DNA from 2 places in the Afifella sp. JA880 genome. Region 1 is predicted to be linked to the other one. Evidence: riboswitches for the same ligand, from Rfam matches in the RefSeq annotation. Region 1 holds a riboswitch; the other holds the start of a gene.

Region 1 (7,191 bases):
GCGCCCAAAGTCGCGCCGACGATGACCGGCACGGAGGCTGCGAGCTGATGGCCGGCCACGGCGCCGATGACGGCGGAGAGCGAGCACATGCCTCCGACCATGCCGCAATAGAGAATCGGCCGTGGAGGCGGCTCTTCCATGAGGCGGGGGAGGATGACGGCGAAGGAGCTTGCCGAAATCAGCCCGACGCCGCCCAAAGCGCGCCAGAATGTCGTCTCCGGCAAGCGCGCCAGGACCGAGGCGACCATGACGATGAAGCGGAGATTGACGATGATGACGGCGACAACGGCCGCGGCCCAGGCGCCGGCGGTTGCGCCCTCGCTCGTCAGGATCTGCATGGCGGCAGCCTGAGCGGGCGCGGCGACCGTGAGGCTGGTCATCAATGCGGTCTGCACGGCGTTAAGGCCAGCTTCAGCGCTGAGCTGGCCGACGCCCATGAACATCACGAGGAAAGTGAGAATCACGACGAGAGCGTCACCGACGGCGATACGGAAAACGTGTCCTGCGGACGCCTCTTCGTCGCTGGAGAGGTCTGGGGAGTCTGTCATTGCATCGGGGGAGGGCGTATCTCAATGTAGAATATCAGCCATCCCTTTATTCCAGCTTATATATTGTGTCCAGAAAAACTAATCGAAATGAATATACTTCATTTCGGCGCGATATCCTGTGCCGGCACATATCATAACTATGAGGTTGTTTTCGTATCGACGTTGATGGCGCGTGAGGTGTCGTCGCGAATATTTCTGCGCTCGATCACGTTCTGCACATCCGCTGCGGCCTGGAGACGCCTGATTCAGCGCGGAGCTGGGCGCGCTGCGAATCTCTTCGTGAACCCCGCCTTCGAGGTCGAACGGCGATCGTTTTCGATTCTGTCGATAGAAGCGGGAGCGGCGTGTGAATGGCCAGGCGACGTTGCCTCGGCCAGACCGTTCCGGGTGCTCACAGTTTTTGGCACCCACCGTGAAGACACGGTTTCGACTGGATCGTGGGATGAGAAGAGAAGGAAGGTGGCTCCCCGGGCCGGACTCGAACCAGCGACCCAGCGGTTAACAGCCGCTTGCTCTACCAACTGAGCTACCGGGGAATTGAGGCGCGATATACCAAACTCATCGGGCATTGCAAGCATCCTTTCGCAGCCCATTTTTGACGCATGCAAAACAGGCAGGAAGCTGAAGTGGTAAAGAACGACAGGAAGCGGCGCTCGCGCCTCCATCTTTTTGGCCGGCAGATGCCTCTGCCGCACAGCCCGCTTCTGCGTGTTGGTATCGGGATTCTGCTGGTTCTCGGCGGTCTCTTCGCCTTCCTGCCGGTGCTCGGCCTGTGGATGCTGCCGCTCGGGCTGATCGTGTTGTCGATCGATATTCCCGCGGTGCGGCGTTGGCGGCGGCGGTTCACTGTGTGGATCTACACGCGTTATCCGGGCGTGGCGCGGCGATTCGACGTGGCCGCGCCCGCGGGAAATGGCAATGGGAAGGCGGCTGTTGCCAGCAAAATCGATTCGCAGACACCGTTCGTTTCGCCGGGCGATACACGCATGAGCGAAACGGAGCGATCGGCGGAATCGCGCTTGCGACAGTCTTCCGATTCCGTTTAGTCTTTGAAATGGTTCCGGTTCCCGAATGGTGCACAGCACCTGGGGATCAAAAGGGAATGCGACAGGGATGACCCAGATCGGGATCCCTCATCCGCAGCTGCCCCCGCAACTGTACGCGGCGAGCCCCCTGCACAAGCCACCGGCAACGGGAAGGCGCAGAAGGGCGGAGACCCGCAAGCCAGGAGACCTGCCGGACCAGGGCAACTCGAACGCCGTCGGAGGGACGGCAAAGGGGATAGCATGCAAAGTTCCGGAACATTTCCGTCTGCGATTCCATCCAGGGTTCGAGCCGGCTGCGCCGCATTGATCGCCAACGATCTGCGCACCGTGCAAAGCGGTTTCGCTTCCATACGCGGGCGGTGTCTGCCGCCTGATCTTTCAGAAAACGCATCTTTGCCGCGCTGCCATTGAGGCAGTCATGTTTCCTCACGTTCAAGGCATGGCCGAGGGTCATGCGGCCTTTGTTGCGACCGGCTGGACGGTAAGCATCCGACCGCTCGCGTCGTCTGCCTTGCCCCTGGCGCGGAAACGCTCCGCGAAATCCGCATGATAACCACGGCACTCGTTTTGGGCGGCGCCCGCTCGGGAAAAAGCGCCTATGCGGAACGCCTCGTGGAGGGAAGCGGGCTCAACCCCGTCTACGTCGCGACGTGCCCTCCCGCCGACGACGATGCGGAGATGGGTGAGCGTATCGCCGCACATCAGGCCCGGCGCGGACCGGCATGGCGCACCGTCGAGGAGCCGGTCGCGCTTGCGGACGTCCTCGCCGGGGAGGCCGCGCCGGATCGGGCCCTGCTCGTCGACTGCCTCACGCTCTGGCTTTCCAACATTTTGTTCGCCGAAGAGGACATCGCCGTGCGTACGCGCGACCTCTGCGCAGCCCTTGCCGCGGCGAAAGGCCCCGTCGTCCTTGTCTCCAACGAGGTCGGCCTCGGCATCGTACCCGATAACGCCCTGGCTCGTCGCTTCCGCGATGCGCAGGGCCGTCTCAACCAGGAAATCGCCCGCTCGGCGGAGCTGGTCGTCTTCATGGCGGCCGGACTGCCTCTGGCACTGAAAGGACAGCTTCCTTTATGACAAACGCTTCGGAACGCATTCCCGCGACGATCATCACCGGCTTCCTTGGAGCCGGAAAGACGACGATCATCCGTCACATCCTCGATAACGCGAACGGCAGAAAGATCGCGCTCATCGTCAATGAATTTGGAGACACCGGCTTCGACGGCGGCATTCTTTCCGATTGCGGCAGTCCTGCCTGCGGCGAGGAGGATATCGTCGAGTTGTCCAACGGCTGCATCTGTTGCACGGTTGCCGATGATTTCCTGCCTGCGATGGAAGGTCTCCTCGCACGCGGCCAGGCGCCTGACCACATCGTCATCGAGACGTCGGGCCTCGCTCTGCCGCAGCCGCTCGTCAAAGCCTTTGCCTGGCCTGCTGTCCGCGACCGGGTGACCGTCGATGGGGTGGTGACCGTCGTCGATGCCGAGGCCGTCGCGGCCGGTCGTATGGCGAGCGACGAAGCGAAGCTCGTCGCGCAACGCGAAGCCGACCAGTCGCTCGACCATGACGATCCGATCGAGGAATTGTTCGAGGATCAGCTGCGCTGTGCCGATCTCATCATCCTGTCAAAGAGCGATCTCGTTGATGAAGCGGGCATGCTGCGCGTGGAAAAGCGCGTCGGAGAGGACAAGCGCGTCGCTGCGTCGCTCATCCGTGCCACACACGGCATCGTGCCGCCGGAGGTCCTCCTGGGTGTTGGGGCCGGGGCGGAGGACGACAGCGAGACCCGGCTTTCGCACCATGAGATGGAAGGCGAGGAGCACGAGCACGACGATTTCGATTCCTTCAGCATCGCCGTGACCGCGCCGGATAAGGCCGAGGCCGAAGCACGTATCACCAAGGCGCTCGCCATGCCCGGCGTTCTGCGCATCAAGGGTCGCCTTGCGATCGACGGCAAAAAGGTGCCGCTGGTCGTCCAGGCCGTGGGTCAGAGGCTGGAGAGCTGGTTCGACCGCGGCAACGGTGAATCGTCGGGCGAGCCGAAGCTCGTGGTGATCGGCCTGTCCGATGTCGATCGAGCGGCCGTCACGGAGGCCCTCGGAGGCTGAATTGCATATCTTCAAGGGCCAGAGTCGGGGGCTCGACGCGGCTTCCGAAGCGGTCGACCTCGATCAGAGCCCGGGCGACATCGTCATCCTTTCCGCAGCCGACACCGAGATTGCCGGGTTGGCTGCGGCGGCGAACCGGCTGGCGGATGATTTTCCGGCCATTCGGCTCGCCAACTGGATGTCGCTCGCGCATCCCTATTCGGTCGATCTCTATGTCGAGAAGGTGCTGGCCGAGGCGAAGCTGATCGTCGTTCGGCTTCTCGGCGGCGTCGGCTATTGGCGCTACGGCGTCGAGGAGACGCTACGGATCGCGCGCGGCTCAGGCGCCAAAGTGGCGCTGATGCCGGGCGATACCAAATGGGACGGCGACCTTGCGGCCGAGGGCACGCTCGGCGCCGACGAAACGCGGCTTCTCTGGTCCTATCTGGTCGAGGGCGGGGCGGAGAATTTCGAAAACGCGTTGCGGTTCTCGGGCCATCTTCTCGGGTATGACGAGGCGCCTTCGCCACCGAAGAACGTGCCGGCTTTCGGCGTCTACGAGGGCGGACGGAAGCTTGAGGGCGAGGGGCCGACTGCGGCAATCGTCTTCTACCGCGCCCTCGTGCAATCGGGTCAGACGGCGCCGGTGGAAGCGCTTTCTGCGGCTCTTGCCGAACGGGGGCTGCGGCCGCTTCCGGTTTTCGTCTCAAGCCTCAAGGCGGCGGCGGACAAAGAGTTCGTAACGGGGCTGTTTCAGGAACACGATCCTGCGCTCATCCTGAACGCCACCGCCTTCGCACTCGGCAAGACCGGCGATCCGTCTGCCGAGACCGTTCTCGATGGCGGACGGCGGCCGGTTCTTCAGGTGACGTTCGCAGGTGTGTCCGAGGCGATCTGGCGTGAACATCCGCGCGGTCTCTCACCCTCCGATCTTACCATGAACGTGGTGCTCCCGGAGGTTGACGGACGTCTCATCACCCGTGCCATTTCGTTCAAGGAAGAGGGAGCGTTCGAGCCGCGCACGCAGTGCCGGCCGATGGCGCATCGCCCGCTTGCCGACCGCGTCGCCTTCGTTGCCGATCTCGCGGCGGCCTGGGCGCAGCTTTCGACGAAGCCGAACGCGTCGAAACATATCGGCATCGTTCTGTCGAACTATCCGAACAAGGATGGCCGGCTCGCAAACGGTGTCGGTCTCGATGCACCCGAATCGACGGTGCGGCTCCTGACGGCGATGGCCGAGGCTGGCTATGACACCGAGGGCGCGCCCGAGACGGGCGAGGCCTTGATGCAGACGATCCTCGCCGGGCCCACGAACGCGATCGACGGACGGGTCGAGCGCACGGGCGGCGAGCGGCTTTCGCTCGAGGATTATCGAAAATTCTTCCGCGCGCTGCCGGAGACGGTTCAGAGCGAGGTCGAGGCCGCCTGGGGGCGGGCTGAAGACGATCCTTTCTTCGACGCTGACGAAGGTGCCTTTGCGCTCGCGCTGCATCGCTTCGGTCATGTCGTCATCGGCGTGCAGCCTGCGCGCGGCTACAACGTCGATCCGAAGACGAGCTATCATGACCCGGCCCTGGTGCCGCCGCATGGCTATTTCGCCTTTTATGCCTTTCTGCGGCGCTCATTCGCGGCCGATGCGCTCGTTCATATGGGCAAGCATGGCAACCAGGAATGGCTGCCGGGCAAGGCGCTTGCGCTGTCACAGGATTGCTTTCCCGAGGCCACCCTCGGGCCCGTGCCGCTCGTCTATCCCTTCATCGTCAACGATCCGGGCGAAGGGGCGCAGGCGAAGCGGCGCGCGGCCGCGGTCGTCATCGACCATCTGATGCCGCCGATGACGCGCGCCGAAAGCCACGGCGCGGCGGCCGAGCTTGAATATCTGATCGACGAGTATGCGGCCGCCGACCTCGTCGATCCGCGGCGCTCGAAAAAGGTCGCTGAAGCGATCGTGGAGCGAGCGGAAAGCGAAGGTTTTCTGGCCGATCTCGGGATCGCGTCGGGCAGGGAATCGCGCGAGGAAATCATTCTCAAGCTCGACGAGCAGATCTGCGATCTGAAAGAGCTGCAGATTCGCGACGGGTTGCACATTCTGGGTCAGTCTCCGGCCGGGCGGCTGAGGACCGACACGCTCGCCGCACTCTCCCGTGTGCCCCGCGGCGGAGGCGAGGCCGGGGATGCCTCGCTTTTGCGCGCACTCGCCGATGATTTCGAATTGCGCTTCGACCCGCTCGATTGCGTGCTCCATGAGCGATGGGAAGGAAAACGGCCAAAGCTCCTGGCGGATCTCACTGACGCAGCCTGGCGTACCAACGGCGACACGGTGGAGCGGCTGGAGATCTTTGCGGCGGCGCTCGTGGAGGCGCTCGTTCCCGCAGCTGAGGCGGGCGGGCCTTCAGCGGAACCTGAAAAGGTGCTGGAAGTGGTCGACGGAGGTCCTGCGGTAACACCTGTGGCCGGCGCGCTGACGTCCGATGACACGCTCCATGTTCCGCTTTCGGGCGACGGAGCCAACCTGTCTCTGCCTCGCGATGCACCGGGCCCAAAAACCGAGGCGGTGTTGACCCGACTGCGCGAGGCGATCGCGCCGACGCTCGATGGGTCCGGCCGGGCCGAGATCGCCGCGACGCTTGCTGCGCTGTCGGGCCGTTTCGTGGCGCCCGGGCCTTCCGGCGCGCCGACGCGCGGACGCGCCGATTGCCTGCCGACGGGACGCAATTTCTATTCCGTCGATGTTCGGGGCGTGCCGTCGCGCGCCGCCTTCGATCTCGGCTGGCGTTCGGCGCAGCTGCTGGCAGAGCGCTATTTCTCCGACGAGGGCGAATGGCCGACCGCGATGGCGCTCACCGTTTGGGGCACGTCGAACATGCGCACGGGCGGCGACGACATTGCCCAGGCGCTCGCGCTTCTTGGCACGCGCCCGGTATGGGAGCAGGCCTCGGGGCGTGTGACGGGCATCGACGTCGTGCCGCTCTCGGAGCTCGGTCGCCCGCGCATCGATGTGACGCTGCGGATCTCCGGCCTCTTCCGCGACGCCTTTCCGCATCAGATCGATCTCTTCCATCAGGCGGTGCTCGCCGTTTCGGAGCGCGAGGAACCCGAGGACGCCAATCCGATCGCCGCGCGTATCCGCCAGGACAGCGCCCGTTTGGGTGAGGCGGGGATGGGGGTGGACGATGCGCGCCGGGCAGCCTCCTTCCGGGTCTTCGGTTCCAAGCCCGGGGCCTATGGTGCCGGCCTTCAGGCGCTGATCGACGAAGGCATCTGGCAGGAGCGGGGAGATCTCGCCACAGCGTTCCTTGAATGGTCGTCCTATGCTTATGGCGGCGGTTCGGAGGGTGAAGGTGGCGAGCGCACACGAAAGCTCTTTGAGCGGCGTCTTAAGACGACCGACGCCATCGTGCAGAACCAGGACAGCCGCGAGCACGATCTTCTCGATTCCGACGATTATTATCAGTTCGAGGGTGGTCTCTCGTCTGCCGTCGAAACGCTGAAAGGGTCGGCGCCGAGAGC
Region 2 (7,191 bases), on a different contig from region 1:
CTGCAGGCTCACCATCACGATGGCGAAGGCGACAGCAACGACGATGCGGGTGCGCACGTCGATGCCATCGATCAGCGTGCCCTTGGCTTCGCCCGTATCGGTGAGCGCGCGCCGTCCGGCTGAGAGAACGTGGCTCATCGTCAGGCCGCCGTCATCTTGCGCCGGGCCGCGATATAGAACGCGACGCCGAAGATGCCGAAGATATAGCCGATCCCACCGAGGATGCTCTGCATGTCGTGCTTCTCCTTATAGGCGTCGATATCGCGCCGGAGCGGGATCACCTGCTTCTGCACCGCTTCGGTGATCATCTCGTGCTGTGCTTCAAGAAGCGCGGCGAGGTCGACGCCGGAGCTTTGGGCGGTCGCCCCCATAGTCCCGGAAGACGCCGGCTCGGCACCGGCCGCAGCTTCGGCAGCGACCAGCGCCGGCGATGAGGCCTCCGCACCGCCGATCTCCGGCAACTCCTCGGCCGACATCCGCACCTGCGCCACATGGCCCGCGCCGAGATTGGCCTTGAAGACGAGCGGCACCGCCTTTTCGGGCTTGTAGGTGAAGGCGCCGGTCTCGTCGGTTACCGCCTCGCCGAGCTTGTTGCCGTTGTCGTCGAACACCTCGACCGTCGCATCTTTCGCCATATCGCCGTTGGAAAAGCCGACCTCGCCTTCCACGACGTCGCCGGACGCATAGACGGACGCGATGACCTTGTGGGCGAGAGCCTGCGATGCGGGCAGAAGAGCCAGGAAAACGAGGGCTGCGCAGAGCTTTCTCATAGCGCGACCTCCTCGGCAGCGGATCGATTGAAAGTGGCGAAGAGCTCCGGCTTGACGCGGCGGGCCAGAACCACGGCCGCCCCCGTCACCAGAGCTTCGATGATCATGATCGGGATATGGGCGAAGAAGACGAGCTTGGCGGCCGGGATGAATTCGTCGCCGGACAGCGCCAGAGCGATCGCGACGAACGCCGTCGTCAGCGCGATCGCGAGCCCCCCGCCGATGGCGCCTGAAATCGCGGCGACCGTCAGCGAATTGGAGGCGATCCCGCGTCGGCACAGATAATAGACGATCACTGCCGGCAGCGCGATGTTGAGCGTATTCACCCCGAGCACGGTGAGCCCTCCGAAGCCGAAGAACACCGCTTGCAGAAGAAGCCCGACGAACAGCGCCGGAAAGGCGGCCCAGCCGAGCACCAGCCCGGCCAGACCGTTCATGATGAGATGCACGCTGGAGGGACCGATCGGAACATGGATGAGCGAGGCGACGAAGAACGTCGCGCTCAACACCCCGGCGGCCGGCATCTTTTCCGCCGTCAGCGATTTGAGGCCGAGCGCAATGCCCCCGGCCGCCAACACCGCTCCCCCGATGACGACGTCATTGGCGAGAGCTCCGTCGACAATATGCATCGATCCCTCCTGCCGTCATTCGACGTCGTAGGCGCGCACCCAGATGACGGCGTCCTGCGAGAGCTCTTTGCCCTCGAACTCCGTCTTCGGACCCGTACCGAGCGCGGCAAAGCCCCAGAACCCGGCCTTGGGGACGCCGAAGGTGAAGTAGCCGTTCTCGTCGCTCATCGCGATGACGGCACCGCCCGGCATCGGCGAGGCTTTGGGTTCGGTGGGCTTGTTCTCGTCCATGGAGGGCTCGGCCGCCATGTATTCGACTTCGATCTCGGCACCCGCGACCGGCTTGCCTTCCGACAGGACACGGCCCGTGAAGGTGGAGCCGGCCAGAATGTTGGTCGGGCGATCGAGCGGCACGATTTCCGTCGCAAGCCCTTTGGGCTCGGCCCAATCGGTCGGCAATTGCGCCCGGTTCAGATAGGCCTTGGCGATCTGCTGGATGTAGATGTCCTCGCTCTCCTCGTAATAGGGCTGAGGCACGACGACGAGCGTGTAATCGCCGGCGCGCTTCGCCGGCAGCGTGGCATCGAAGGCTTGCGCGCTGTTTTCCAGCCCCTCGAAGGAGATCGGCTTCAGGCTGTCCTTGAGATCGATCTTCTTGCCGCGGAAGACGGCGTAGAACTCTTCCGGCGCGCCCATATCCATGACATGGCCGTTCTCGAAGGGATGCCAGAAGATGAGCTTCAGCGGCACGTCGCCCGGCTCGGCGAGATTCACCTCGGGCGTATAGATCAGCTGAAAATGCGCTTCGGCTGCGGCGGGAAGAAGAAACGCCGCCGATGTGAGGGCGGCACAGGCAAACTTACGAAGGTTCATTCGTATCGTCTCTCCAATGACTGCAGCGGACGAACCGCGACAGTGATGCGGAAAGGACGATCGGGGTTTTGGCGAGGATTGGGCGCAAATCGGATTCCTGGCGCCGTTCCACCGCCAGACGCTCACCCCGGCGTCCGTTGCGGTGCGGCACCGGTCGCCCGGCGTCGCGCGTCAGCGGCAGGTCTCCTGGCTTGCGGGTCACAGCATGGCTTCGTCTTCCCAGCGCCAATGCGCCAGTGACATGTTGAAGCCCTGCTCGCCGCTCACAGTTGCGGGGGCAGCCACGGTTTTGGTCCCTGCTGGGTACGCCTCACCGTGTTCCCTTTTAATCCGGTCGCTTTGCGTCCGGAAACCGTTGACACCCCCATCTGCCGGCGAATGGCCATAATTGTCAATGCCGTGCACGTTGAGCAGCCATGCCCGGCACGGCTTTCCTTTGCCGGCAACGGACCACGCCGAAGGGTGCCCGAGGGCACAAAAAAGGCCGACCGCACATGGCGGCCGGCCCTCTCAAACTTGCGTGGCGTCGCTGTCTTCAGCGCGCGGCGACCTGCTTGTCGCCCGCCCCGGTTTTTGGCTTGCTGCTCTTGCGCAGCATCCGTTCCAGACCGGCCTGGGCGCCCTCGTTGCCGCGGCCGCCGTCGCGGCGGGCCCCGTCACGCCGGCCATCCGAGCCACCTTTGCGGCTCTTGGGCGCGCCGCCCTCGGCCCGCTTGGCCGAACGGCCTCCTTCGGCACCTTCCGGCCTGCGGTTGCGGCCGCCTTTCGGGGCGTCGCCGTTGCGGCCTTCATTCCGCCCGTCGCTCCGCCCTTCGTTGCGCCCCTCGGAGCGAGCTTCGAAGGCCGCGGGTTTGTTGCCCGAACGCCGGCGGTTGCGTGAGGGAGAATTGCGCTTGCCAGGCTGGCGTGATCTTTCGTCGCGCCGCTCGCCCGCCTGCTGGCGCACGTCTGCAGACGGCGCCTCATCTGTTTCATCGACCACCTCGGCCCCGCCCTGGTCCGCAAACGCCTCGCGCCGAGGTGCGGCCCCATGCGCATCGATCCTCTTGCCGATCAGCTTTTCGATGTCGCGCAGAAGACCCCGCTCGGAATGATCGCACAGCGAGATCGCGATGCCGCTCTTGCCGGCGCGCGCGGTCCGCCCGATGCGGTGCACATAGGCCTCCGGCACGTTCGGCAGCTCGAAATTGACGACATGCGAAACGTCGTCGATGTCGATGCCGCGCGCTGCGATATCGGTCGCGACCAGAACGGCGACACGGCCGTTGCGGAAGGCACCGAGCGCCTTTTCACGCTGATTCTGGCTCTTATTGCCGTGGATCGCCGCTGAGCGCAGCCCAGCCTTGTCGAGATGCTGGCTCACCTTGTCGGCACCGCGCTTGGTGCGCGTGAAGACGATCGCCCGCTCCATATCGGCAGCGCCGAGGAGATCGACGAGCATGTCGCGCTTGCCGGCACTCGCAACGTTGATGACGCTTTGTGCAATCTGCTCGATCGGGCGCGACACCGGGGCGACGGAGATTTCCGCCGGCTGGTGGAGAAAATCACCCGCGAGCTTGCGGATCGCCGGCGGCATCGTCGCCGAGAGGAGAACCGTCTGGCGCTCCCGCGGCATCTTCGCCAGGATCTTGCGGATCGCCGGCATGAAGCCGAGGTCGAGCATCTGATCGGCCTCGTCGAGCACGACGACGTTGGTCTGGTCGAGACGGACGGCGCCAGTCTGCATATGGTCGAGAAGACGGCCAGGCGTCGCGATGATGAAATCGACACCGCGCGACAGCGCCTTCACCTGCGGCCCGGGCCGGGCGCCGCCGATGACGACCGCCGACGACATGTTCACGAAGCGCCCATAATTGCGCACGCTGTCGGCGACCTGCTGGGCAAGCTCGCGCGTCGGCACGACGATGAGGGCATGGCATGTGCGCGGTGCGGCCGGCACCATGGTGCGGCTGAGCTTGTCGAGCAGCGGCAGCACGAAGGACGCCGTCTTGCCGGTTCCCGTCTGCGCCGTGCCGAGAAGATCGCGGCCGGCAAGCATGGTCGGGATGACCTGCTCCTGAATCGGAGTCGGATTGGTATAGCCTTCGGCGGCAACGGCACGAAGGATCGGCTCGGCGAGGCCGAGTTCATTGAAAAGTGTCAATATGAGCTTTCTCGTCGCGGCCAGCCTGAGACGGCCGGCGCGAGCTGTGTCACTTGGTTTTGGAAGCCTGCGTAGATCAGCTGCCGGGAGCTTACGCCTCAACGGGCGCCTTCGGGGCAACGATCGATACGGAAAGTTGCTTGTGACCACCGACGGCGACGAACGCCTCTACGCGCGGGGTCATCACGCCCTTGAACCACGCCTTGCGGCAATTGGCAACCGCAATCGCATTCCCTGCCGCCGAAGCTTGCATGAGCGAGGCATTTGAAGCCGCCGCTTCTCTTGCCGGCACCCGCCGGCGCGCGTATCTCCGGTCCATTCGCGCGCCGGCCGGACAGAGCGCCCGAACCCTCGGCATTTCGCAGCCTCCGCGCCGGCTGCACATCGGCTTCGCCCCGGCCTTTCAGAGGATCTCGTCTCGTGACCCGCCTTATCGCTCCGACCCGTCTTTGGAAGGATGGCCGCTTTGAGACCGGCCTTGCCGTGGAGATCGAGGCGGGCGCGATCGACCGCATCCGGCCGCTTGGCCCGCGTGAGACGCCCGATCTCACCCCGCATCTCCTCATCCCCGCCCTCACCGACCTTCAGGTCAACGGCAGCGGCGGCGTCATGCTCAATTCCGATGCGAGCCCCGCCGCGATCGAGACGATCATCGCCGCCCAGCGCCGCCTCGGCACTGGCTTCCTGATGCCGACCCTCATCACCACGACGGCCGAACGCATGCGCGCGACCGCCGAGGCGGTGATCGAGGCCTGGGGCATGCCGGGTCTCCTCGGCCTGCATCTGGAAGGCCCGCACCTCAACCCGGAGCGCAAGGGCACCCACGACGCCACCCATATGCGGCCGATGGATCGCGCCACCTTGGCGATCTTGGAACGTCTTCGCGCCGCGGATATCCCGGTCATGCTGACGCTCGCGCCGGAAACCGTCCCCCCGGACCTCATCCGTGAAATCGCGGCGATGGGCGTCGTCGTCTCCGCCGGCCACAGCGCCGCCGATGCCGCGGAGACGGAGGCTGGCCTTGCCGCGGGCATTGCCTGCTTCACGCATCTCTACAACGCCATGCCGCCCATGACCTCGCGCGCGCCCGGAATCCTCGGCACGGCGCTCGCGAGCGACGCCTATGCCGGCATCATCGTCGACGGCCATCATGTCTCCTGGCCGATGGTCGCGATCGCCTGCCGCGCCCGCCCGCTCAGAAACCGCACCTTCCTCGTCTCCGACGCCATGGCGACGGTCGGCGGGCCCGACCATTTCGAGCTCTATGGCGAGGAAATTCGCGTCCGCGACGGGGCCCTCGTCAATGCGGCGGGCGCTCTTGCCGGCGCCCATGTCGACCTTCTCACCTGCCTCAGGAACGCCGTCTTCCATGTCGGCCTCCCCCTCGAAGAGGCCGTCGCCATGGCGACCGACATCCCGAACGCGGCGATGCGGCTCGTCCCTCCGACCCTCGAGCCCGGCCGCCCCGTCGGCGAAATCCTCGCCCTCGATACGGACCTGACCCGCATCGGCATCTGAGGCGCTGCCGCACCGCTGACACGATCGCGCGCCAGGCCTCGCTTTCATCGAGACACAGCGCCAACCGCGTAGAGAGGGACAAATGCAGCCTATCGAGACGGACCGGCTGATCCTCAGGCGTTTCGAGAAGCGCGACGCACCCGGCCTCTTCGCCTATTTGCAGGAGCCGGCGGTCAGCTGCTTTTTCTCCATGCGGCTCGCCGATCTCGCCGCGGCGGAAGACGAGGTGAAAAAGCGCGCCGAAAGCGACAGCAATGTCGCCGTCTGCCTGCGCGACACGGGCGAGATGATCGGCGATCTCTTCGCCGTTTTGGAAGGCGACGACACCTATGCGCTTGGCTGGAACTTCAACAAGGCTTTCTCCGGCGCGGGATATGCGACGGAGGCCGCCCGCGCCCTCTTCGCGCATCTCTTCACGAAAAAAGGCGCGCGCCGTCTCTATGCCTATGTCGAGGACACCAATTATCCCTCGCAGCACCTCTGCGAACGGCTCGGCATGCGCCGCGAAGGCCTCTTCATCGAATACGTCTCGTTCATGAAGGACGAGGCCGGCAATCCGATCTTCGAAAACACCATGCAATACGCGATCCTGCGCAAGGAATGGGAGAGCAGGGCCGAGCTCTGACACGCCGCAGACAGTCCCGGGCCGCGCTCCGGCGCCACGCCGTCACGCCCTTCCGGGCTCAAAAGACACCTCGTCGAGCCCGAGCCACGCCGCCATCTTTTCGAGTTCGCCGGAGAGCGCGTCACGGCTTTCGTCCGGCGCATCCTCCTCGAAATGCACCGCCTGCACGAGAAGCCGTGCGTTCGGTCGGTCCGCCTTGAGATCGACGCGGGCCACCAGATTGTCGCCGAACAGGAACGGCAGCACATAATAGCCGTACTGGCGCTTGTCCGCCGGGACATAGATCTCGATGCGGTAGCGGAAGCCGAAGAGCCGCTCGGCGCGGTCTCTTTCCCAAACGAGCGGATCGAACGGGGCAAGCAGCGCCGTCGCGTTGATCCGGCGCGGGCGGCGGGCCTCGCGATGGAGCCAGGCGTGACGCCAGCCCGGCACGCTCACGGGCAACAGGACCCCGTCCTCGGCAAGCGCAGATATCGCCTCTTGTGCCGGACCCGGCGGTTGCCGGAAATAATCCCGCAATTCGCGATCCGTCGCGATGCCGTGCGCCCGTGCGGCACGCTCGATCAAGGCGCGATGGGCATCCGCCTCCGAAGGCGTCGGCTGATCGAGGACAGAGGCGGGTAAAACGCGCTCGGGAAGGTCGTAGACCCGCTGGAAATTTCCCCGCCGCGTCGCCGTCGTCAGGTGACCTGC

Evidence for each region. Region 1 has a riboswitch for cobalamin ahead of cobU (bifunctional adenosylcobinamide kinase/adenosylcobinamide-phosphate guanylyltransferase). Riboswitches for the same ligand answer to the same signal wherever they lie in the genome.
Region 2: it holds a riboswitch for cobalamin, as region 1 does, so the genes downstream of both, NYQ83_RS12970 (DUF4198 domain-containing protein) here and cobU (bifunctional adenosylcobinamide kinase/adenosylcobinamide-phosphate guanylyltransferase) in region 1, are expected to answer to the same signal.

Annotation. Positions count from the first base shown of each region.
Region 1 is NZ_JAOANH010000001.1:86,525-93,715, forward strand. It holds gene NYQ83_RS00500 (AzlC family ABC transporter permease) at 1-548, opposite strand, end outside; tRNA gene NYQ83_RS00505 (tRNA-Asn) at 1,009-1,084, opposite strand; gene NYQ83_RS17810 (hypothetical protein) at 1,175-1,594, shown strand; cobalamin riboswitch at 1,593-1,804, shown strand; gene cobU (bifunctional adenosylcobinamide kinase/adenosylcobinamide-phosphate guanylyltransferase) at 2,141-2,671, shown strand; gene cobW (cobalamin biosynthesis protein CobW) at 2,668-3,702, shown strand; gene cobN (cobaltochelatase subunit CobN) at 3,704-7,191, shown strand, end outside.
Region 2 is NZ_JAOANH010000002.1:1,005,114-1,012,304, forward strand. It holds gene cbiQ (cobalt ECF transporter T component CbiQ) at 1-138, opposite strand, end outside; gene NYQ83_RS12960 (cobalt ABC transporter permease) at 141-770, opposite strand; gene cbiM (cobalt transporter CbiM) at 767-1,399, opposite strand; gene NYQ83_RS12970 (DUF4198 domain-containing protein) at 1,415-2,212, opposite strand; cobalamin riboswitch at 2,371-2,584, opposite strand; gene NYQ83_RS12975 (DEAD/DEAH box helicase) at 2,748-4,355, opposite strand; gene NYQ83_RS12980 (N-acetylglucosamine-6-phosphate deacetylase) at 4,776-5,873, shown strand; gene NYQ83_RS12985 (GNAT family N-acetyltransferase) at 5,956-6,498, shown strand; gene NYQ83_RS12990 (winged helix-turn-helix domain-containing protein) at 6,541-7,191, opposite strand, start outside.